DNA from 3 places in the Rhodococcus sp. NPDC078407 genome. Region 2 is predicted to be linked to each of the others. Evidence: riboswitches for the same ligand, from Rfam matches in the RefSeq annotation. Region 2 holds a riboswitch; each other region holds the start of a gene.
What was found. A riboswitch is a leader RNA that binds a small molecule or an ion and turns the genes downstream of it on or off. The one in region 2 is predicted to bind thiamine pyrophosphate.

Region 1 (7,239 bases), on a different contig from region 2:
GCACAGTCCTGCCCGGTGAACGTCGACAACATCGCCAGTGACTGCTCGGTAGGTAGTAGCTGATCCAGTTCGGCCTTCTTGCGTCGGGCCTCGTCCATCGTCGATCCGATGTACGTCACCAACCCCGGCATGATGCCCACTGCTGCACTGTCGCGGCCCGCGTGGGCGATGCGCCCCTTCATATCCTCGTAATAGCTCTGCGCTGCAACGAGATCGTAGGCGACGGCATAGATGGCCTCGGCGTACGTGGCAGCGAGATCCCGACCCGGCCCCGACGCCCCCGCCTGGAACAGCACCGGCCTACCCTGCGGCGACCGCGGCACGGTCAACGGACCGTCGACCCGAAAGTGCTTGCCGTCGTGATCGATGGCATGCACCTTGGCCGGGTCCGCGTACGCTCCAGCGCGATCGAGCGTCAACGCGTCGGCGTCCCACGAATCCCACAGCGCCAGAGCCGTATCGACGAACTCCTCGGCGCGCGCATAGCGCTCCTCGCGAGCCGGGATGGCGTCCATCCCGTGATTGCGTGCTTCGGCGTCGAACATGGAGGTGACGACGTTCCAGCCGGCCCGACCGCCGCTGATGTGGTCCAACGACGCCAGCATGCGCGCGGCGTGGAACGGCGTGTAGAACGTCGACGACACAGTGGTGACCAGACCGATGTGGGTTGTCGCTCTGGCCATGGCGGCCAGCGCAGTGATCGGTTCGAGAAACCAGGTTCCGGCTCCGGCCGGATCGCGAACGGAATGCCCGTCGGCGAAGAACACCGCGTCGAACTTTCCCCGTTCCGCGAGCTGTGCAAGCTCCTCGTAGTACGAGATATCGCCGAGATCTTCCACTCGCGAATCGGGGTGCCGCCACGCTGCACTGTGATGTCCGCAGCCGTACAGAAACGCGTTGAGGTGCATATCAGTTCTTGACCAAACCGCCGTCGACAACGAGGTTCTGGCCGGTCACCGAGCGCGCCCACGGCGAGGCGAAGAACAGCAGGGCATCGGCGAACTCCTCCGGCGTGGTCACGCGCTGCAGCGGGGTCGAGGCCGCGATGTAGTCGAAGACCTCGGCCGGGGTCGCGGCGCTGGCGTCGGTGGTGCGCAGCAGTCCGCCGGAGACCATGTTGACGGTGATGTTGTCCGCGCCCAGGTCCACGGACAACGTGCGCGTCAGTGAGAGCAGTGCGGCCTTCGAGGCGGTGTAGTCGTGGTACGGCACCACCGGATTCTGGAACAAGTTGGTGCCCACGTTGATGATTCGACCGAAGCCCGCCTCACGCATTCCCGGTAGGGCCGCCTGCGTGGTGAGCAGCGCCGCGCGAACGCTGCCTCGCAGCTGAGCGTCGAACCGATCCCAGGTGATCTTGTCGGCCTTCGGTCGAGCATCCCCGTCGAACGAGAAATCGGCCAGTGCGTTGTTGACGACGGTGGTGATCGGAGTGCCGAAATGCGCACGGGCCGAATCGAACACCGAGGCCACTGCGCTCTCGTCGGTCACGTCGCCCTGAACCGCGATCGCGTTCTCGCCGAGCCTGTCCGCCAACGCCTCCGCCGCCTCTTTGCTGGCGCGGTAGTCGATCACCACACGTGCGCCCTCACCGGCGAACGCCGCGGCGATCGCTGCTCCCAGTCCGCGGCCGCCGCCGGTGATCAACACTGTCTGCTCGTCGAGTCTCATGCGCTACGCCTCTCGTTCGAGGTCAGGACCGTCGCGAGGGACAGGAAATACCGAAACATCACGACATTCCCTTCGCTGGTCCTAACCAGATCAGGTTCGACGGGTGTGATCTCAGCCCTGACGGGCACCCCGTGTCGCGGTCGACTGTACCTGTAGCGGCCTCTACCGGTTTCTTGTGCTTGGAGTAGACAGCGGAATACGACCGTATGCCGTGATCATCCGATGACAGCCCAGCCGTGAGGCGGAACGCTCACTCGCCCGTCGTTCAGGCTCGCCTCACCGGCCAACAATTCGGTGCCCTGGACTGGGTGGTCGATGGCATCGTCGCCGAGGTTCAGCGCCACGGTAATCGAACCGTCGTCGGCGAAGGCACGGTAGACGAGCGCGGTGTTGGTCAATTCCAGCGTCTGCGTGCGTGCGCTGTACAGCCACGGGTTGCGACGTCGGACGCCGATGAGCTCCTGGTGAATGTGGAACACCGGCCAGCCGTACGGAGCCAGATCCTCGGATGTCTCCGGGTATTCGGGACGCACCTCGTCGTCACCACCGACACGATCTTCCTTGATGCCGCGGAAGGCCTGCTCGTCTCCGTAGTAGATCATCGGCATGCCGCCGACGGTGAACAGAACCACCAACGCGTGCACCAAGTGTCGCTCGTCTTCGATGACGCTGGCGATGCGATTGACATCATGATTTCCGACAAAGGTGGCGGGAACGAAAGCGTCGAGCCAGCCGTTGTGGCGCTCCAATGCATGCGAGAGCTCGAAGAAGTTCTTTTCGCTCAGCCCACTCCAGATCGCCTTCCACAGCTCGTACTGGGTGACCGAGTCGAGCATGGACGCCGACACGATCCGGTCGTAGTCGCCGTGAATGACCTCGCCGAGAAAGTATGCATCCGAATGCTTTTCGCGAACCTTCGGCAGCACCACGGACCAGAACCGGGGCGATACCGCATAGGCTGCATCGAGTCGCCAGGCGTCGACGCCGCGGTCCAGCCAGTGCGACAGTACGTCCACGACGTACTCCTGCACGTGCGGGCTCTCGTGGTTGAGGGCAACCAATTCGTCGTGGCCCTCGAAGTTGTGGTGCGTCGGCTCGTCCCCGGACCAGTCGAGGTGGAACCACCCGGCCGCCTCGGAGTCCGGGCCCTCGGCCAGGGCCTCACGGAACTTCGGGAAGCTCTGCGCCACATGGTTGAAGACGCCGTCGAACATCACCTTCAGCCCGCGTGAGTGCGCCGCGGCAATCAACGAGTCGATGTCCTCGTCGGTGCCGAGCCTGCCATCGATGTGGTAGTAGTCGACGGTGTCGTAGCCGTGCTTCTCGGACTCGAAGATCGGCCCGAGGGCGATACCCGACGCACCGAGTTCGAGCGCGTAGTCGAGCCATTTCTCGATTCTGCTCAGCCGGTGCAGGTCTGCCTGCGATTCACCGTCCCAGCCGTGCACCGGCGCACCGGTGAAGCCGAGCGGGTACAGATGCCACCAGATGGCGTGCTTCGTCCACTCCATCATGACTCCATGATCGAGTCGCGGCCCAATTCGGCAGCACCAGCGTGACCGGACAAACTGGTCACAAGATCGAATTCCGCAAGCAGGCAACGCAATACGTGCGCCACGCCTTCTTGCCCGCCGAGCGCGAGGCCGTAGAGGAACGGACGGCCGAGGAGAACCGCGTCGGCCCCGATCGCCAAGGCCTTGGCCATGTCCGCCCCGGTCCGTACGCCGGAGTCGAACAGGACCGTCAGTTCGTCACCGACCGCATCCACGATCGACGGCAACGCGTCGAGAGATGGCCTGGCACCGTCGATCTGACGACCACCGTGATTGGAGACCACGATGCCGTCGACTCCGTGCGCGGCTGCTTCACGGGCATCGCCGACTGTGCATATTCCCTTGAGGACTATCGGACCGTCCCAGTGCTCACGGAGAAACGCCAGGTTCTTCCACGACAGCCCGGGATTGGGGAACATCTGCGCCCAATGCATCGCGGCCGCAACGGGATTCTCCTCCGCCGGCTGGGCCAATCCGGCCTGGAACGCCGGATCGGTCAGGTAGTTCTCGATGCCGAGGTTGGCCAGGAACGGGAGGTAGCCGCGATCCAGATCGGCGGGCCTCCAGCCCAGCAACGTCGTGTCGAGCGTGAGCACCAACGTGGTGAATCCGGTGTCCTTCGCGCGCTGCAGGAAGCTCAGCAAGACGGATTCGTCCGTGGGCCAGTACAGCTGATACCAGCGCGGCGCATCTCCACCTGCCTCGGCGATCTGCTCGAACGAATGCGATGCCTGGGTCGAATGTATGTACGGCACACCGAGTTCCGCAGCAGCGCGGACAGTGGCCAACTCGCCCTCGGGGTGAGCGAGCGTCTGAATTCCCACCGGTGCGATCAACAGCGGTGCAGGCATGTCGGTGCCGAGCACGGTGCAGGCGTGGTCACGGGCCGCCGAGCTGCGCAGCATCCGCGGCGCGATTGACCATTTGTCGAACGCCGTCCGGTTGGCTCGCGCCGTCGATCCGCTGCCCGCGCTCGCCACGATGTAGCCCAGAGCCTCGGGCGACAGCTTCTCGGCGGCCTGATCCTCCAACCTCGCCAAGTTGGTCGTGATCGGCGATGTCTGCTGGGCGAACATCCCGGCGGCATAGATGCCGAGTTGGTGATCGCTGAAGTTGCTGGGCCTGGCCTCGGTCATCGTTCGACCCTACCGGGGCACCGCCGACGATCGGGCGAGAAAGGCGTCCAGCAGAGTCGAGCACCGCGCCCGAGCTGCGAGTTCCGCGTCGGCGATATCCCTCCTGATCTCGTCCACGTCCACCTCGTGTTCGACGCCATCGCGGTCCCATGCGGCCGCCCACGCATCGTAGGTATCGAGGTCGATCTCGGGATGGAACTGCAGTCCGAGGTGTGGGCCGAGAACGAACGCTTGTTGCGCGGCCCGGTTGCGGGCGATCACGGTGGCCTGCGGCGGCGCAGAGAAGGTGTCGCCGTGGAACTCCATCCATGGGCCCGGAGCTATGAACGCGGGATCGGAGGTCTCGACGTCGACGAATCCGTATTCGGGCTGCTCGGACTTGCGTACCGATCCGCCGAGAACGCGAGCGAGCAGCTGGCCGCCGAAACACACACCGAGAATCGGGACCTGCGCATCGATCGCCTCCTGCACATACGCGATCTCCGGAGCAAGCCAGGGCAGCGTGTCGTCGTACGCGGCGTCGGGTGAGCCCATGATCACCACCATCGTCGCGTTGGACAGTGTCGGCGGCGCGAGATCGGGGCTGTGGTCGAAAGAATGTACGTCCATCCGGAAACCCCTGGTGCGCAATTCGTCGGCGAGGGTACCGATGTCGCGACGTGCCAGCTCCGGATCTCGGTCGTGGACGAGCACCACGGCACGCAGGTCGTTCGAGAGTGTCACAGGGCTCCTTTACGGTGTTCGTGCACACCGTACGACAGACTGGATCCGATGCCACCTCGTAGACGCACTGCCCGATCCACCACTGCCCGCACCGTCAAGGCCGGGCAGAGCAGCGCTGCGCGAAAGTTCGCGGCCGCGAAGAACGGTGAGCCTGCTCCGAAGAGAACAGCAGCAAAGAAAGCCGCACCGCGCAAGAGAGCAGCCCCGCGCAAGACCTCGCCACGCAAGTCCGCCGTCCCGGATCTGCGGGTTCCCGATCCCGGCGAGCGGGTCTGGGTACTGGACGTGCCGTTCGAGGACAGGTCGGCGGCGGGTGCGGCCGGAGCGCGCTGGTATCCCGGCCCTCGGGTGTTCGCGTACTACGGCACAGAGTTGCCGGAGTACCTGCAGCCGTACGAGTCGATGCCGTACAGCCTGCAGCGGTGGCTCGAGGACGACGCGAACGACACGTGGCGCGACGAGGTGGTGCGGGAGCGGGCAATGCAGCCCAGAGACACTCAGCTCGAATCGGTTCGGCGCCATTTGGCCGCACTCGAGGCCGGATTCCCGTACTTCGCGCAGATGGACTCGACGGGTCTGGGAAAGACGCTGGCGGTGTGCGAGGCCGTGCGGCAGATGTCGGCCGCCGAGATCGGCACGGTGCTGGTCGTGGCCCCCAAGGGTGCGCTGCCGGGATGGCGTCGCACCATTGCCGACAGCGAGGCCGACATCGAGCCGTCCGACCGCAAGCGGTGGTTGCTGATCACCTATCAGTCGACAAAGAAGTTGCTGTCGGTTCCGCCCGAGACCGATCTGGGCAAACGCAAACGGACACAGAACAAGCGAACCATCTCGCTCGGCGAGCTACGGTTCGACATCGACGTGGTGATCGCCGACGAGTCACACGCGCTGATGAACATCGAATCGCAACAGTCGCAAATTCTGTGGCGATATCAGGAGGCGGCCCGCTCGGTGGTGTGGATGTCTGCCACGCCCGGGTATCAGCCGTTGCATTTCGCATACATGGCGAGGGCCGTCGAGCGCAGCCGCGGGGTCGAGATACTCGGCGACGACGAATATCTGGGCTACGCCGTGACGATGAAGTGGGCGGAGTTCCTCATCGAATCCGGTTTCGCAGTGAAGGCGGGCAAGGCGACGACCGGTCTGACCACGTGGCGGTGGGAGCCCGAGGACGCAGCGAAGCGGGCCGCCGATATCGCATCGGTACACAGTTGGTTGTCGGGAGGGGCTGTGCCGTGGTCCATTTCGCGCCCCTCGCCGCCGACACCTCGTGAGCCACTGGGCCAGGAACTCACCGCGGCACAGAAGCGCCTGTACAACTCGGCGTGGGTCGATTACCGCAAGGAAGTCGGCTTACCCGTCTGGAAGGCCGTCGGCGGCAAGCGCGTGCTGCAGAAGAACCCGAGCACCCGCGCCGCGACGCTGCGATTTCGCCAGAAGTGTTCGTACCTGCGCATTCCCGCGTCGGCCGACCAGGTCCGGACATGGGTCAAGGCCGGCAATCAAGTGTTCGTCTCGATGTTCTACCGCGAGTCCGTGGCAGCACTGGCACAGACACTGCGGGACGAGGGGCTCGAGGTCGCGGTAGTCGACGGGAGCATGAGCAGTCCCGAGCAGGAGGCGTCGATCAGGCGTTTCCAGACCGGTGCCGCGTCGGTCATCGTCTCGACCACTACCAGCGCGATCAACCTGCACACCAACGAACTACTGCTACCCGAAGGCACCGTCTCCACCCTTGCACCGCGAGTGACGCTGATTCACGATCCCCGGTGGACCCCCATCGACATTCGTCAGATCGAGGGTCGTGCCAACCGCATCGACAAGGACCACAACCACACGACGTCGACCTGCTACTACGGATACGCCGAGGGCACCGTGGAAGAGGAGATGGTGCTCACCGGCATCGAACGCATCGCAGATCTGGGATCGATCGTGGGGCAGGCGGACCTGATCGACCCGGAGGCTTTCCTCGCGGCGAAAGTGGATGCCGGAAAATAGCGACAATTGTGAGCAATCGTCAACGCTCCCGGGTAGGTTCGGTCCATCGGCAATTCGCCGATAGCGAGCTCACTTCGGCACCAGGAGTAGTCATGATCGTTCTCGGAATCATCCTCGCCCTCATCGGCTATTTCGCCGGCATTTCGATCCTGACGACC
Region 2 (7,239 bases):
GCCGGCAGATCGGCGTGATCGTGTGCGATGGCCCGGAACATCTCCGAGACGGTGTCGGAGGTGATCGGCATCAGCGGGGACTTCATGAACCGGAAGATCGACGGCTCGTCGTGGTTGGTGCCGATGATCAGGGGAATCTTGTGGGACAGCCCCTTCTGGAATGCAGCCACCGGGTAGCGCGGAACGATGTCTCCGTCCACGACCGGCGAAAGACCAAGGGTTCCCGGCACTCTCGTCGGAACCTCGTAACAGAGTGTGTCCCCCGCAGCGACCAGCCTGCTGAAATGCATGTCGAACAGTTCGCCGATGTCTTCCCGGTCCACACCCACCAGTTCCAGAAATCTCGACGCCACCGCGGCACCGCGGTGAGGGCCGTAGACCGACGTTGCAGGAGCACTCTGCACGATGGCTTGCTGAAACAGACCCTCGGCCTTGGGCGACGTCATCAGAGTGGTGACCGAAGCGCCCCCGGACGATTCACCGAACAGGGTGACGCGATCGGGATCGCCGCCGAAAGCAGAAATGCAGTCGCGTACCCATTCGAGTGCGGCGATCTGGTCCCGCAATCCGAGATTGGTCTCGAAGGTGTGCTCGTCGGTGGAGAACGACGAGAGGTCGAGGAACCCGAAGGGACCGAGGCGGAAGTTGACGGTCACCACCACCACGTCGCCGTTCTCGCTCAGGTTCCGCCCGTCGTACACCCGCTGTGCAGCCGATCCGATCGAGTACGCGCCGCCGTGGATCCACACCAGCACCGGCCGCGCCTCGCCATCGGGCCGGGGGGCCCACACGTTCAGCGTGAGGCAGTCCTCGGAAATGGACAGCGACGGATCGATCGGCACCGGACTGTCGCGACCCTGTGGTGCCATCGCGCCGAACTCGAGACCGTCGAGCACGCCGGACCACGGCTGCAGCGGCCGCGGCGATCGGAACCGATGCTTGCCGACGGGTGGTGTTGCGTAGGGAATACCCCGCCACGCCACGATCGGCGATGCGTCGACGGCAACCGGGTCGACGGCAACCGGGTAGCCCAAGACGTCGCCGTACGGTGTGCTCGCCAGCACGGTGTAGTCGGACGCGGCGGAGTCGGACGCGTTGACCATCGATCCTCCTGTTCGGTCGCTGCCCAACGTACCAACATCGGCCCTGGGCTCGGCGACGTCACGTGCGGCCACGACGCCCTCGAGCGAAGGAATCGACGATGAGAAGAATCGGATGTGCCACAGCGGCAATCGTGGCAGTCGGCCTACTGTCCGCCTGCGGTTCGGGTGAAGGCGACGGGCCGATGGCGACGATCATCACCGACCGCCCCACCCCGATCAGCGCACTTCCGACGACAGCCGGTACCACGCCGACATCGCCACCTGCTTCCACGACGCCGCCGGCGTCCGTCACCACCGTGCCGGTAACCAGTCCACCTCCGCCCCAGGCTGTTTCGGAGAAGTACGCGGGTAAGGCGCCTGGTTGGTACTACTTCTCGAGCCCCAGCGGGAAGTTCGAGTGCGGCATTGCCGTTCTCGAGTCCTCCATTGCCGGATGCCACGGTTCACTCCCTGATTCGGCACCCGATGTTTCCGACAGTGGGGCGTCGGGAACAACGGTGAAACCGAATGCCGTGCAGCTGATCGCGGGGTCCCCGGCGAAGTTCGAGACTCTGGGCGACCCCAAGTTCCACCGTTTCGACGGACCCGCGGCCGCCCTGCCGTACGGCGAGGTGCTCACCGTCCCCGGCAGCGGATCCAGCAACGGCCTCCAGTGCAGTGTCGACGAGCAGGCCGGGGTCACCTGCACCGATCAGGTGGGCCACGGTTTCACCGTCTCGACCGAAGATTTCGACCTTCGTTGACGGTCTCGTTCGCGCAGCGAATTACCAGGCGTAATGTCCGAGGACGGTACGACAATCCCTGCCGTACGGTCTCCCCAGCGGCCGACGTCCCTACACGCGGCCAGAAGGTGCGTCACTCATGAATCAGTCCTCCGACCACCACACAGCGAAGGTCATCGGCGTCAGCGTCGCCGCTGCTGTGGGCGGCTTCCTCTTCGGCTTCGACAGCTCGGTCATCAACGGGGCTGTCGACTCCATCGAAGATCACTTTTCACTCGGTTCGTTCACCACCGGGTTCGTGGTGGCGATCGCCCTGATCGGATGTGCCGTAGGTGCCTGGTTCGCAGGCAGCCTCGCGGACCGCTGGGGACGCAAGAAGGTGATGCTGTTGGGCTCCGCCCTGTTCACCATCTCTTCGATAGGATCCGGATTCGCATTCAGCGTTCCCGACCTCATGCTCTGGCGAGTACTGGGCGGGCTGGGCATCGGTATCGCGTCGGTGATCGCACCGGCCTACATCGCCGAGATCGCTCCCGCGAAGTGGCGCGGCTCCCTGGCCTCGCTGCAGCAGCTGGCTATCACCATCGGCATCTTCGCCGCCCTGCTGTCCGACGCCCTCCTCGCGGGGGCTGCCGACGGGGCATCGAACGACTTGTGGTTCGGAGTCGAAGCATGGCGTTGGATGTTCCTCGTCGGCGTCGTACCGGCACTGGTGTACGGGCTGCTGGCAACACTGATTCCGGAATCGCCGCGCTATCTGGTGGGTCAACACCTCGACGAAGAAGCCGCGAGAGTGCTCGCCGAGATCACCGGCGAATTGCACCCCGACGAGCGCGTACACGAGATCAGGCTGACACTGCGTAAGGAGTCACGCTCGTCGTTCGCCGACATTCGCGGTCCGAAGTTCGGCCTGCAACCCATCGTCTGGGTGGGCATCACGATGGCCGTGCTCCAGCAGCTGGTCGGTATCAACGCGATCTTCTACTACTCGACAACGCTGTGGCGCTCGGTCGGCTTCACCGAGGATCAGTCGTTCACCACCTCCGTCATCACCGCTCTGATCAACGTCGTCATGACGTTCGTCGCGATCCTGTTCGTCGACCGCATCGGCAGGCGCAAGCTGCTGATGGGGGGCTCGATCGGCATGTTCGTCGGACTCGTCATGGCGTCCGTGGCGTTCTCGCAGTCGATCGGCAGCGGCGACGACGTCACGCTCCCCGCTCCTTGGGGTGCGATCGCGTTGATCGGTGCCAACCTCTTCGTCATCTTCTTCGCCTCGACATGGGGTCCGATCATGTGGGTCATGCTCGGTGAGATGTTCCCCAACCGCATGCGAGCCATGGCTCTCGGCATCGGCACAGCAGCCAACTGGATGGCCAACTTCGCCGTCACACTTGCATTCCCGCCGCTGACCTCGTCCGTCGGGCTGTGGGTGATCTACGCAGGTTTCGCCTTGTTCGCCGCGCTCTCGTTCTTCTTCGTCAAGTCCAAGATCCAGGAGACCAAGGGCATGGAACTCGAGGACATGCTGGGATGAGTCCGGGCCGCAGATACAGGGGCGGCAGCGTCGACACCGGGTGACCGGTGTTACTGTCGCTTTCGTTCTGACACGGGGTGTGTCCGCCGATGCGGATGCTGAGATCAAACCCGCCGAACCTGATGCAGGTAATACTGACGAAGGGATGTCAAGGCGATGACGCCTGTTGTATCTGCGGACCCAGTCCGCTTCACCGATGTTCTGTGGGATGCCTCCGAAGGCATGCGACGCGCGATCGACGATCTGAAATTTCTCCGACTGCTCGGTGCCGGGACGCTTCCGCTCGACGCCTTCCGTCGGTACCTCGAGCAGGACTCGCTCTATCTGGGCGGGTACGTGAAGTCGCTGTCCTTGTTGGCGGCACACGCACCGACCCCGCTCGCCGGCGCATTCTGGGCGAGCGCCGCCGCGAGCACCATGGATGAGGCAGCGTCGCACGAGGCCATGCTGACCAGCGGATCTCTGCCCCCGTCGACGGAGAAGCCTGTGCCCTCGCCTGCATGCCTGGGATACACCTCGTATCTGACCGCAACCGCAGCAACCGAGCCGTATCCCGTCGCGGCTGCGGCGGTGCTGCCGTGCTTCTGGATCTACGCCGATGTCGGTCGTACTCTCGCCGAGGCCGCGAAGACGGTGCTCGATCGCGATCCCGATCACCCCTATGCGCAATGGGTCGCTTCGTACGATGCACCCGAATTCCATGCCATCGTCGAAGCCGCGAAAACCTTCGTGGACGACGCCGCCGCGGCTGCGACTCCGGATCAGCGCGAACAGATGATCGATGCGTTCCTCGTCGCGTCGAGGTACGAATTGATGTTCTGGGACAGTGCTTTACGTCCGACTCCGTGGCCCCTGGTCGAGAGTGCGGTGTTCGCATGAGAACCCCTCGAATACTCGCAGCGCTGGCAGCGGCAGTCGTGGCGACGACCGGACTGGCAGGATGCTCGGAATCGGCAGATTCCGACACCATCCGCTTCGCCCTCGACTGGACGCCGAACACCAATCACACCGGCCTGTACGTTGCCCTGCAGGAAGGCTACTTCGCCGACGCCGGGTTGGATGTAGAAGTTCTGCCCTACAACAACACCGCGGCAGACACTCTTGTCGATGCCGGCAACGCCGAATTCGGTATCAGCACACAGAGTTCGGGCGTCTTCGCCACCTCGGCAGGCGCACAGACCGTATCCGTTCTCGCCCCGCTGCAGCATTGGGCGACGGGCATCGGAGTTCGCGCGGACCGCGACGACATCCCGAGCCCGAAGGCACTCGACGGCAAGGTCTACGCCGGCTTCGGCGAGGCCGGCGAGCAAGCCGGACTCGAGAAGGTCATCCAGAACGACGGCGGTGCAGGCGAATACGAGACCGTCGTACTGGGCACCTCGGCGTACGAGGCCGTCTACTCCGGTACCGCCGACTTCACCGTCTCCTACTTCGCGTGGGAAGGCATCGAGGCCGAGCACAGCGGAACCCCCATGAAGTACTTCGATTACATCGACTATGGATTTCCCGACGCCTACGCCATTACCATCAGTGGCAACGAACCCTGGCTGGCTGCCCATCCGGACGAGGCGAAGAAATTCGTGCAGGCACTCCAACGCGGGTATCAGCTCGCCGCCGATGATCCCGACAGAGCCGCACAGGATCTGATCGACGCCAATCCGGGAACCTTCACCGACGAGTCGCTCGTCTTCGAGAGCCAGAACATGCTTGCGACCGAATACATGAAGGACGCTTCCGGCGAGGTCGGAAGACAGAGCCTCGACAAGTGGACGGCCTATTCGAAGTTCCTCTACGAGAGCGGAGTGCTGGCCGATGAGAACGGCGAGCCTCTGACCGTGGAGCCGGACTGGTCGACCTACTTCACCAATGACTACCTCGGCGATCGATGAGCCGGTAGCCGCTGACCGAGGTTCGTACTCGTTCAGCGGTATTCGAGCCTCGCTGCGCTGGGCGTGGCCTGCGCTCACCGTCGTCGCTGCACTCATCGCCGCGTGGCAGATCTACGTCGAGACCAGCGGCATCCGGCCGCAGGTGCTGCCGTCGCCAGGCCGCGTCGTCGCACAGGGTTGGGCGCAACGCGATGCGATCGGGGAGAACGCCGCCGCCACTCTGCAGGTGACGCTCGTCGGTTTCGCGGTCTCTTTGGCGCTGGCCTGGCTGCTGGCCGTCGCGGTGGATTTCTCACCGTGGCTCCGGCGTGCGTTCGTGCCGCTCTTCGTCGTATCGCAGACACTGCCGATCATCGCGATCGCACCGTTGCTGATCATCTGGTTCGGCTTCGGTCTGCTCCCGAAAATTCTGGTGATCGCTCTGGCCACGTTCTTCCCGATGGCCATCGGGCTCATCGAAGGCTTCGCGGCAGCCGATCGCGACGCGAAATCTTTGCTCGCCAGCATGGGAGCCTCACGCTGGCAACAATTTCGGTACGTGCGGCTGCCGTCGGCTCTCCCGCGATTCTTCACCTCTTTGCGCATCGGTATCACCTACGCCGTCGTCGGGGCGATCTTCGCCGAATACGCAGGAGCCAGTGCGGGACTGGGTATATACATGAGCCAACAGAAGAACTCGTTCCGAACGGATCTGGTCCTCGCCGCGGTTGCCGTCACGGCCGTGATCAGCGTTCTCCTCTTCGTATCCACGTTCGTGGTCGAACGATTGGTCGCTCCGTGGGCACGCCACAGCTCGGCGGGTCTGCATGTCTGATCAGTCCACGTCCGACAACTGCATCGAGGTTCGCGACCTCATCACATCGTTCGGCGACAAGCTTGTGCTGGACGGAGTTTCGTTCGATGTACGGCCTGGCGAGTTCGTCTCGATCATCGGACCCAGCGGCTCCGGCAAGAGCACGGTGTTCAACATGCTGGCGAAGCTCGACAGACCCGATTCCGGAACGATTCGCGTTCCGCCGAGTGCCTACATGCCGCAGAAAGACCTGCTGTTTCCCTGGCGATCGGTGCTGGACAACACCACTCTCGGACTCGAGGTGCAGGGCGTCGCAAAGAAGGAGGCGAGAGCCCGGGCGCGGGAACTGTTCCCCGTGTTCGGCCTCGACGGCTACGAGTCGGCCAGGCCGTCCGAACTCTCCGGCGGCATGCGCCAGCGCACCGCGCTCCTGCGCACTGTCGTACAGGGTCGGTCGGTCGTGCTGCTCGACGAGCCGTTCGGAGCACTGGACTCGCTGACCCGCAGCGATATGCAATCGTGGTTGCAGCAGGTCTGGTCGGAGTTCCGGTGGACGGTCCTGATGATCACGCACGACATCCGTGAGGCGGTCTACCTCTCCGATCGCGTGATCGTCCTGTCTGCCAGACCCGCTCACGTTCGACGGCAGATCGAGGTGACGTTGCCCCGTCCACGCGGACTCGAGATCGTAACGACTCCGGAGTTCGCAGCGGTCGAGAAGCAGCTGATGGATGTTCTGATCGGTGCATCGAAGTCCTGATCGGCACGTCTTCGGTTCCGTCGGCGCAGGGTGTCACTCCGACACCGCGAATGTGCACTCACTCCTGGCCGGCCGATGACCCGCCCAGTAGCAGAGCCAATTCATCGGCAGCCGAGTACGCGGCCTCCAGGTTGGCGCGCGCTTGCGGAATGCGGGATGCCAGCGCCGGCACCCGTGGCGCGAGCGTCAGGTCGACCGGAACGAAGCGGACGTCCATGCCCAGAGCGAACTCGAGTACCTGCCGGAGTTGCGCCGTGGCGTGATCGGTCGACGCGGCGTCTGTGCCCGGGGTGTAGTCGTTCCCACGACTCGTCACCACGACTGCAGGCTTGCCGACGAGAGGCGCCGTGTCGCCGTCGAACGGGACGGTGACGCCGGGAACGTGTACGTAGTCGATCCACGCCTTCAAGGTCGACGGGATCGACCAGTTGTACA
Region 3 (7,239 bases), on a different contig from region 2:
CGCGAGAACGATCTGCACGAACGCCAGCACGGCAGTGCCGTAGATGACGCGCCAGGTGCCGTCGACGTCGAAGCTCAGCAGCGCACCGGCTTCTTCACCTGCAATCGACTTCGCCAGGAACAACGCACCGAATGCCAGGATCAACGACAGTACCGCGCCGTACACGCCGACGATCAGTGCCTTGGCCCCGAGCACCGACGCGCGATTGGTGACCGCCTGGAACGTGGTTCGGATCAGGCCGAAGCGGTACTCACTGGTGACCGTAAGGGCCGCGAGGATCATCAACACCATGATTCCCAGCCCGCCCACACCGCTGCCGACCACGTCGTACGCGGTAGTCGGCGGAAGCCCCTGCGGCGCATCCGGGCCGATCGCGGTCTTCGCGGCCCACCCGAGGATGGCTCCGAAGCCGAGCCCGAACACCACCACGATCGCGCTGCACCACCACGGCGATTTGGTCGACGTGAACTTGATTCTTTCTGCTGCCAAGACACCCATCAGAGTGCACCGCCCATCGCTTGCTGAGAATTCTGCTCATCGGCTCCCGAGCCGTGGTACTGCACTGTGTCTCCGGTGAGTTTCATGAATGCCTCCTCGAGCGACCCTCGCTGAGAGGCCAACTCGTGCAACGTTATTCCGGCCCGTCCGGCGATATCGCCGATGGCGTCGGTCGTGGAGTTCAGCACCACGAGCGAGGGCTGGAGTTCATCGGTCTTGTCCGGCTCACGCACGGTGAGGCCGGCTGTGGTCAGGGCCTGACGGAGCCCGTCGAGCTGAGGGCTGCGCACGCGCACCGACGCTTCGGAAGCGTGGTCGATGAATTCCTGCACCGAAGAATTGGAGATCAGCTTGCCGCGTCCGATGACGATGAGATGCTCAGCAGTCTGGGCCATCTCGGAGAGCAGGTGGCTCGAGACCAACACGGTGCGACCCTCGGCGGCCAAGCGCTGCATGAACTTTCGGATCCAGACGATGCCCTCGGGGTCGAGGCCGTTGACCGGCTCATCGAAGAGCAGAACTTTAGGGTCGCCCAGCAGAGCGCCGGCAAGGCCGAGCCGCTGCGACATGCCGAGCGAGAATCCGCCCGCATTCTTCTTCGCGACGTCGGTCAGGCCGACCAGCCGCAACACCTCGTCGACGCGAGACTTGGGAATGCCGTTGGACGCGGCCATCCATTCCAGGTGTGCACGCGCAGACCGGTTGGGGTGCACCCATTTGGCGTCGAGCAGAGCGCCGACGGTTCGCAGTGGCTGCTTCAGGTGGCTGTAGCTCTTGCCTTCGATCGTCGCCGTGCCCGAGGAGGGACGGTCGAGACCGAGAATCATCCGCATCGTGGTCGACTTGCCAGCGCCGTTGGGCCCCAGGAAGCCGGTCACGATGCCGGGTTTGATGGTGAAGGTGAGGTTGTCGACCGCCGTCACCGCTCCGTATTGCTTGGTCAGTCCTGTCACTTCGATCATGGGATCCACCTTCCCCGATCGCGAGCGTCGACACATCGCCCCACAGTCGCTTCTTCCATCATCCTTTCGGATGACACACACCCTGAGACAGCTGCCTGTTGCGTCGGTGACACGAGGTCGCAGTCGCAAACGCGTGCGCGTTCGCCAGGTGCGCGGAGAATTGCCGTCGGATACTCCACTACTCCGCTCGCGTTTCGCAAACGCGCGCGCGTTTGCCGGGACTGAGACCGGGCCGGGACCAGGGCGGCGCGCTGATTACATGGGTGAGCTGGCCTGCGCCCAGAATCGTTTCGGGATTCGGCCTGCGTGGCGCGCCTGGTATCCCGCAGCGACCGCGTGACGCATCGCCGACGCCATCAGGGCGGGATCCTTCGCCCTGGTCACCGCGGTCGCGAGCAGCACCGCGTCGCAGCCGAGTTCCATCGCGAGGGTCGCATCGCTGGCGGTGCCGATGCCTGCGTCGAGGATCACCGGCACCGACGCGGCGTCGACGATCATCTCGATGTTGTGGGCGTTGGCGATGCCGAGGCCGGTGCCGATGGGCGAGCCGAGCGGCATGACGGCCACGCAGCCGATGTCCTCGAGACGCTTGGCCAGCACCGGGTCGTCGGTCGTGTACGGCAGTACCTGGAAGCCGTCGTCGACGAGTTGTTCTGCGGCCTTGACCAATTCGATGGCGTCGGGCAGCAGCGTTCGCTCGTCGGCGATCACTTCGAGTTTCACCCAGTCGGTCTCGAGCGCTTCACGCCCCAGCTGCGCGGTGAGCACGGCCTCGGCCGAGCCGCGGCATCCCGCGGTGTTCGGCAACGGCGCGATGTTCAATCTGCGCAGCAGATCCAGCACTCCCGTGCCACCGGCGGCGTCGACGCGCCGCATCGCGACGGTGGTCAGTTCGGTTCCGGACGCGACGAGGGCGTCCTCGAGCACCGCCAGGTTGGCCGCTCCCCCGGTGCCGGTGATGAGACGAGAAGTGAACGTGCGATCGGCAATCTTCAGGCCAGGAGTGGAGCCTGCGGAACGACCGGTACTTTCTGTCGACATGCCGTCATCCACCCTGAACCGCCGTGAGAATGTCTATGGTCCAACCCTTTTCGACGTCGGTGGTGTCCCACCGACTCTTGGGCAGCACGGCACCGTCGACGGCGACGGCGATGCCCTTCTCGGGCATGCCGAGAAATTCGAGCAGCCGACGCATGGTCATGTCCTCGGTGAGCAAGTGATCCTCACCGTTGACGGTGATGCCGATCGCGACCTGTGTCATGGTGTCCTTTCGATCTGTGAGAAGCGTTCGGGTGTCGCTGCTTTCGCCTCGGGCAGCGTCTCGCCGGAGACCAGTGCGGCCACTGCATCGGCGGTGATGGGTGAGAGCAGGATGCCGTTGCGGCCGTGGCCGGTGGCGACGATCAACCGGGGTGAGAGCCTGCCGATGATCGGCAGTCCGTCCGGGCTCATGGGCCGCAGACCGGCGGCCGTTTCGTACAGCTCGTATTCGCCGATGCTCGGCATGAGTCGTTCGGCGTCGGCGATGAGGTCTCGTACTCCGGCGACGGTCACCTGGGTGTCCTCACCGGATTCGTATTGTGTTGCGCCGACGACCAATCCGTCGCCGCGTGGCACCAGGTAGATCGCTCTGCCGTGCACGGTTCCGCGAACGGTGCGAGACGGCGGCGGCGCGGCGCTGGGTCGACGACGCAGTCGTAGGATCTCGCCCTTGACCGGCCGGACCGGCAAGGTCGGCCACAGCGCGGCGCAGCGAGAACCGGCAGCCAGGACCACCTGATCGGCGTCGGGAATGGTGTCTACCGAACGACCGGAGAGCTGCACTCCGGCGTCGATACATCCCTGCTCCAGCGCGGAAACGAGGGCCCGATTGTCGACGGAAAGCTCCGTCGGCGCCAGCAATCCGAGCCGAATGTTCTGCGCCAGAGCAGGTTCGAGCTCACGCAGCTGCGCCCGGCCCAGAATCTCGAGTTCGTGGCCCTGTTCGCCCACCCATTCGGCGATGGTCCGCAGGTCGGCGGCATCGGCGGAGTCGAGGGCAACCGTCACCGATCCGGTCGAGGAGAACACCGAGGGTCCGGGGAGTTGTCGGGCGAATTCCGGCCACCGCGCCAGTGACGCAGCTCCGAGATGCAGCAGTTCGTGTTCACCGGGCCAACCCTCGGACAACGGTGCCAGCATGCCGCCGGCGACCCAGGACGCGCCTTTACCCAGCGCGGGATCGTGCACCTCCACTCGGTGACCGTCCCCGGACAGTCGCAGCGCCGTCGACAATCCGATGACGCCTCCGCCGATCACGACGATGTGCACGCGATTCACGTCCTCACTCCCTGCGCCCGCATGATCGGGTTCAGGTATTGACGGTAAGGGCGGCGAACCCACTCTCAGCCCCACGAACCCTGGGACTCCCGCGATCAATCTTCGTTTTACAGCCACCATGAGAATACAGTTCGGTTTGTGCATCCATCTCAGACCGCCCGCAATCAGACTCCCCGTGAGCGTCTTGCGTCCGCTCGCCTCTACCTGTGTACCGATGCCAGGCGCGACAAGGGCGATCTCGCCCAGTTCGCCGAGGCCGCGTTGTCCGGTGGCGTCGACATCATCCAGCTGCGCGACAAGAACTCCGCCGGTGAACGCGAATTCGGTCCGCTCGAAGCCAAGGACGAGCTTGCTGCGCTGGCCGTTCTGCTCGCCGCCACCAAGCGGCACGGTGCCTTGCTGGCCGTGAACGATCGCGCAGATCTCGCGTTGGCCGCCGGTGCCGACGTGTTGCATCTGGGCCAGGGCGACCTGCCGGTGCACTACGCGCGTCGGATCCTCGGTCCGGACGTGGTGATCGGTCGCTCGACGCAGAATCGGGCGCAGTCCTCGCTCGCCGCGATCGAGGACGGCGTCGACTACTTCGCCGTCGGCCCGGTGTGGCCCACGCCCACCAAGCCCAATCGGTCCGCTGCTGGTCTGGAAACTCTGCGGGCCACCGCGGACGCGCTCCCGGAGCGGCCGTGGTTCGCCATCGGCGGGGTCGACGCCACCAATGTGGATCAGGTTCGAGCGGCCGGTGCCGACCGCATCGTGGTGGTTCGAGCCATCACCGAGGCCCGCGATCCGCAGGCTGCCGCCCGTTCACTGGTTCAGGCGCTACAGGCTTAGAGCCACGCCAGCACCGACGACGGCGTCAGCACCTGCACCGATTCGGGCAACCGGTCGCGCAGTCCGCGGTCGGCAGTGACCAGCGCCGTCAGATCCCCGTCCCGGTGAGCCTGCGCGGCAAGGGTGTCGTCTCCGCTGCCGTCGGCCACGATCACCGGGATGCGCGGGTCGTCCACCACGGCGCCGCGGGCCTGACCTTCGAGGACCGCTTCGATGCGGGTGAGCCAGCCGTATTGGCCACCGGGTAGTTCGACGGTGCGTGGCAGCGTCTCGGCCAGCGAGGTGAGCAGAGCCCCGGTGGATCCGGCACGGTCCTTCCACCATCCGTTCGGCCGTGAACCCAGCACGTTGGCGGTGTCCAGCAGCACGCGCAGCGGCACTGTGCGCAGCAACGGCCAGCTCGACGCGAACCCGGGATGCAGCGGAAGATCGGCGACGATCGATTCCGGCACCCAGCGCAGTTCGGTGCTCTCGCCGTTGGGCACGGTGGTCAACGGATGGTCGGTATCGGCGACGACGGTGGTGTACGACCAGCCGCTGGCGACGCTCGCGGTGACCCGTTCGCTGCGAACGCACAGCTGTTCGGCGGCGATTCCGGCTTCCTCGTGCGCCTCGCGAACGGCCGCGTGTTCGGTGCTCTCGTGAGAATCACGGGCCCCACCCGGCAGCGCCCACGTTCCGCCCTGATGGCTCCACAGCGCGCGATGCTGCAGCAGAACGAGAGGTTCTCCGGAGTCCGACGGTGCCCGAAGCAGCAGTCCGGCGGCACCGTGTTTCCCCCAGTGCCGAGAACCGTCGTCACCGATGACCCACCCGTCCCCGTCACCTCGCATGGTCACCACCCTAGGGGAATCATCGGCCGGTAGTGACTGCGCTGTAGTGGCTGCAGTACGGCCCGCCTGCTTATATGCTCGGGTGCGTGATCGCGGCCGGCACCACCCCCTCCGCTGCCGTGCCTCCGACGACGGCCACCCCGGTCGGTGCTGCCGCCGGCAAGCCGCCGATGCGCCACACGATGCGCTCGACGCCTGCCCGTCTGGTCGCGATGGGACTCGCCCTGGTGGTGCTGTCGTTGACGGTCGGGAATCTCGCGTCCACCGCGGTCACCGAGCGGGTGGAGACCTTGGGGACGCTGCTGGTGCGGACCGAGCCGTTCGCGAACTCGGCACAGAATCTGTACGGAGCCCTGTCGGTGGCCGATGCAGCGGCGGCCACCGCGTTCATCGCCGGCGGACTCGAGCCGCCGGAGGTACGCGAACGCTACTCGCAGGCGCTCGGCGAGGCGTCGTCCGAACTGATCGCCGCCTCGGCCGGAGTGACCGAGAACGACGAGGCCACCAGTGCGGTGCTGACGCAGATCGCCGCCGGACTGCCCGTCTACAGCGGACTGGTCGAGACAGCCCGGGCCAACAACCGGAGCGGAAACCCGGTGGGCGCGGCGTATCTCGGCGAGGCGTCGACCTCGATGCAGACCAGCCTGCTGCCCCTGGCCGAGAAGTTGTACACCGAGCAGGCATCGCGGGTGTCCGCCGATCAGGAGCGCTTCACCAGCCCGCCGTTCTTCGCCATCGGTTCCGTGGTGTTTCTGCTGATGATGACCGGTCTGGCTCAGTGGTACCTCTCGCGGACCACGCGTCGAACGTTGAACGTCGGATTCCTCGGTGCCACAGTCGCTGTCGCCGGTTTGCTCGGGTGGATGCTGGTGGTGGGAGTGATCTCCTCGATCGCCACCGACCGCGCCCTGGATCGTGGCGTGTCACCGCTGAAGTCCTACACCACCGGCTTCATCATGGCGCAACAGGCCAGAGCCGACGAGACTCTCGATCTCGCGCGCCGCGGCGGCAGCCAGGATTACGGAGAATCGTTCGACGCCAGCATCTCTCGGATGTCGCAGATGTTCGAGGGAGACGCCGCGGTGATCGACGCACTCAACACGTGGTCCGCGTCGCATGCACGCATCGACTCCGCGCTCGACGCCGGCGACTTCAACGGTGCCGTCGCCATCGCCGCCGGTACCGGTCGGTCCGATTCGGCGGCCGCCTTCGCGGCGTTGGACGGCGTCCTGGTCGACGGCATAGAGAATGCTCGACGCGAACTCCGGTCCAACATCGACCGTTCGGTGTGGGTGCTGTCCGGCTTGTCCAACGGCGCGTTCGTGCTCACCGTCGTCGCCTCGGTGGCGTTCGGCGTCGGCTTGTTCCCAAGATTGCGTGAGTACCTGTGAAACGCCTGCTCGCCGTCGGAATCCTGACCACCGCTCTGCTGGTCGGCTGCGCGCCGCCGGAAAGCCCTGCGCCACAGGTCGATACGACGTTCACCGAACCGCCGCTACCGGACGGCGCATCCGTGGCCGCTCGGCCCACCGAGACCCCCGCCGACGACGAATGCGCCCGTCCCACCGCGAGCCTGCGCCCACTGCCGACCGGAACGGACGCCCCGCCGGTACCGCAGCCCACCGTCGACGCACTGCGCGCAGAGGGCCGCTTGGTCGTCGGACTCGACACCGGCAGTAATTTGTTCAGCTTCCGTGATCCGATGAGCGGGCAGCTGGTGGGGTTCGACGTCGACATCGCGCGGGAAATCTCACGAGACCTGTTCGGCGACCCGAACCGGTTGGACTTTCGCATCC

Region 1: linked by a shared signal. The riboswitch ahead of ACIGGF_RS21945 (3-oxoacyl-ACP reductase) and the one ahead of ACIGGF_RS20405 (TenA family protein) in region 2 are both predicted to bind thiamine pyrophosphate.
Region 3: linked by a shared signal. The riboswitch ahead of thiO (glycine oxidase ThiO) and the one ahead of ACIGGF_RS20405 (TenA family protein) in region 2 are both predicted to bind thiamine pyrophosphate.

Annotation. Positions count from the first base shown of each region.
Region 1 covers NZ_JBITUQ010000028.1:9,821-17,059, reverse strand. Annotated here, with positions in the region: gene ACIGGF_RS21950 (LLM class flavin-dependent oxidoreductase) at 1-908, opposite strand, end outside; gene ACIGGF_RS21945 (3-oxoacyl-ACP reductase) at 910-1,671, opposite strand; TPP riboswitch at 1,721-1,813, opposite strand; gene ACIGGF_RS21940 (alpha-amylase family glycosyl hydrolase) at 1,887-3,182, opposite strand; gene ACIGGF_RS21935 (alpha-hydroxy-acid oxidizing protein) at 3,182-4,360, opposite strand; gene ACIGGF_RS21930 (type 1 glutamine amidotransferase) at 4,370-5,083, opposite strand; gene ACIGGF_RS21925 (helicase-related protein) at 5,132-7,081, shown strand; gene ACIGGF_RS21920 (DUF6131 family protein) at 7,174-7,239, shown strand, end outside.
Region 2 covers NZ_JBITUQ010000023.1:71,538-78,776, forward strand. Annotated here, with positions in the region: gene ACIGGF_RS20390 (carboxylesterase/lipase family protein) at 1-1,103, opposite strand, end outside; gene ACIGGF_RS20395 (hypothetical protein) at 1,202-1,846, shown strand; gene ACIGGF_RS20400 (sugar porter family MFS transporter) at 1,965-3,362, shown strand; TPP riboswitch at 3,426-3,525, shown strand; gene ACIGGF_RS20405 (TenA family protein) at 3,519-4,241, shown strand; gene ACIGGF_RS20410 (ABC transporter substrate-binding protein) at 4,238-5,251, shown strand; gene ACIGGF_RS20415 (ABC transporter permease) at 5,229-6,065, shown strand; gene ACIGGF_RS20420 (ABC transporter ATP-binding protein) at 6,058-6,804, shown strand; gene ACIGGF_RS20425 (FMN-dependent NADH-azoreductase) at 6,863-7,239, opposite strand, start outside.
Region 3 covers NZ_JBITUQ010000018.1:92,977-100,215, forward strand. Annotated here, with positions in the region: gene ACIGGF_RS18225 (ABC transporter permease) at 1-498, opposite strand, end outside; gene ACIGGF_RS18230 (ABC transporter ATP-binding protein) at 498-1,460, opposite strand; gene ACIGGF_RS18235 (thiazole synthase) at 1,716-2,501, opposite strand; gene thiS (sulfur carrier protein ThiS) at 2,506-2,721, opposite strand; gene thiO (glycine oxidase ThiO) at 2,718-3,770, opposite strand; TPP riboswitch at 3,769-3,882, opposite strand; gene thiE (thiamine phosphate synthase) at 3,918-4,610, shown strand; gene ACIGGF_RS18255 (NUDIX hydrolase) at 4,607-5,443, opposite strand; gene ACIGGF_RS18260 (hypothetical protein) at 5,530-6,834, shown strand; gene ACIGGF_RS18265 (glutamate ABC transporter substrate-binding protein) at 6,831-7,239, shown strand, end outside.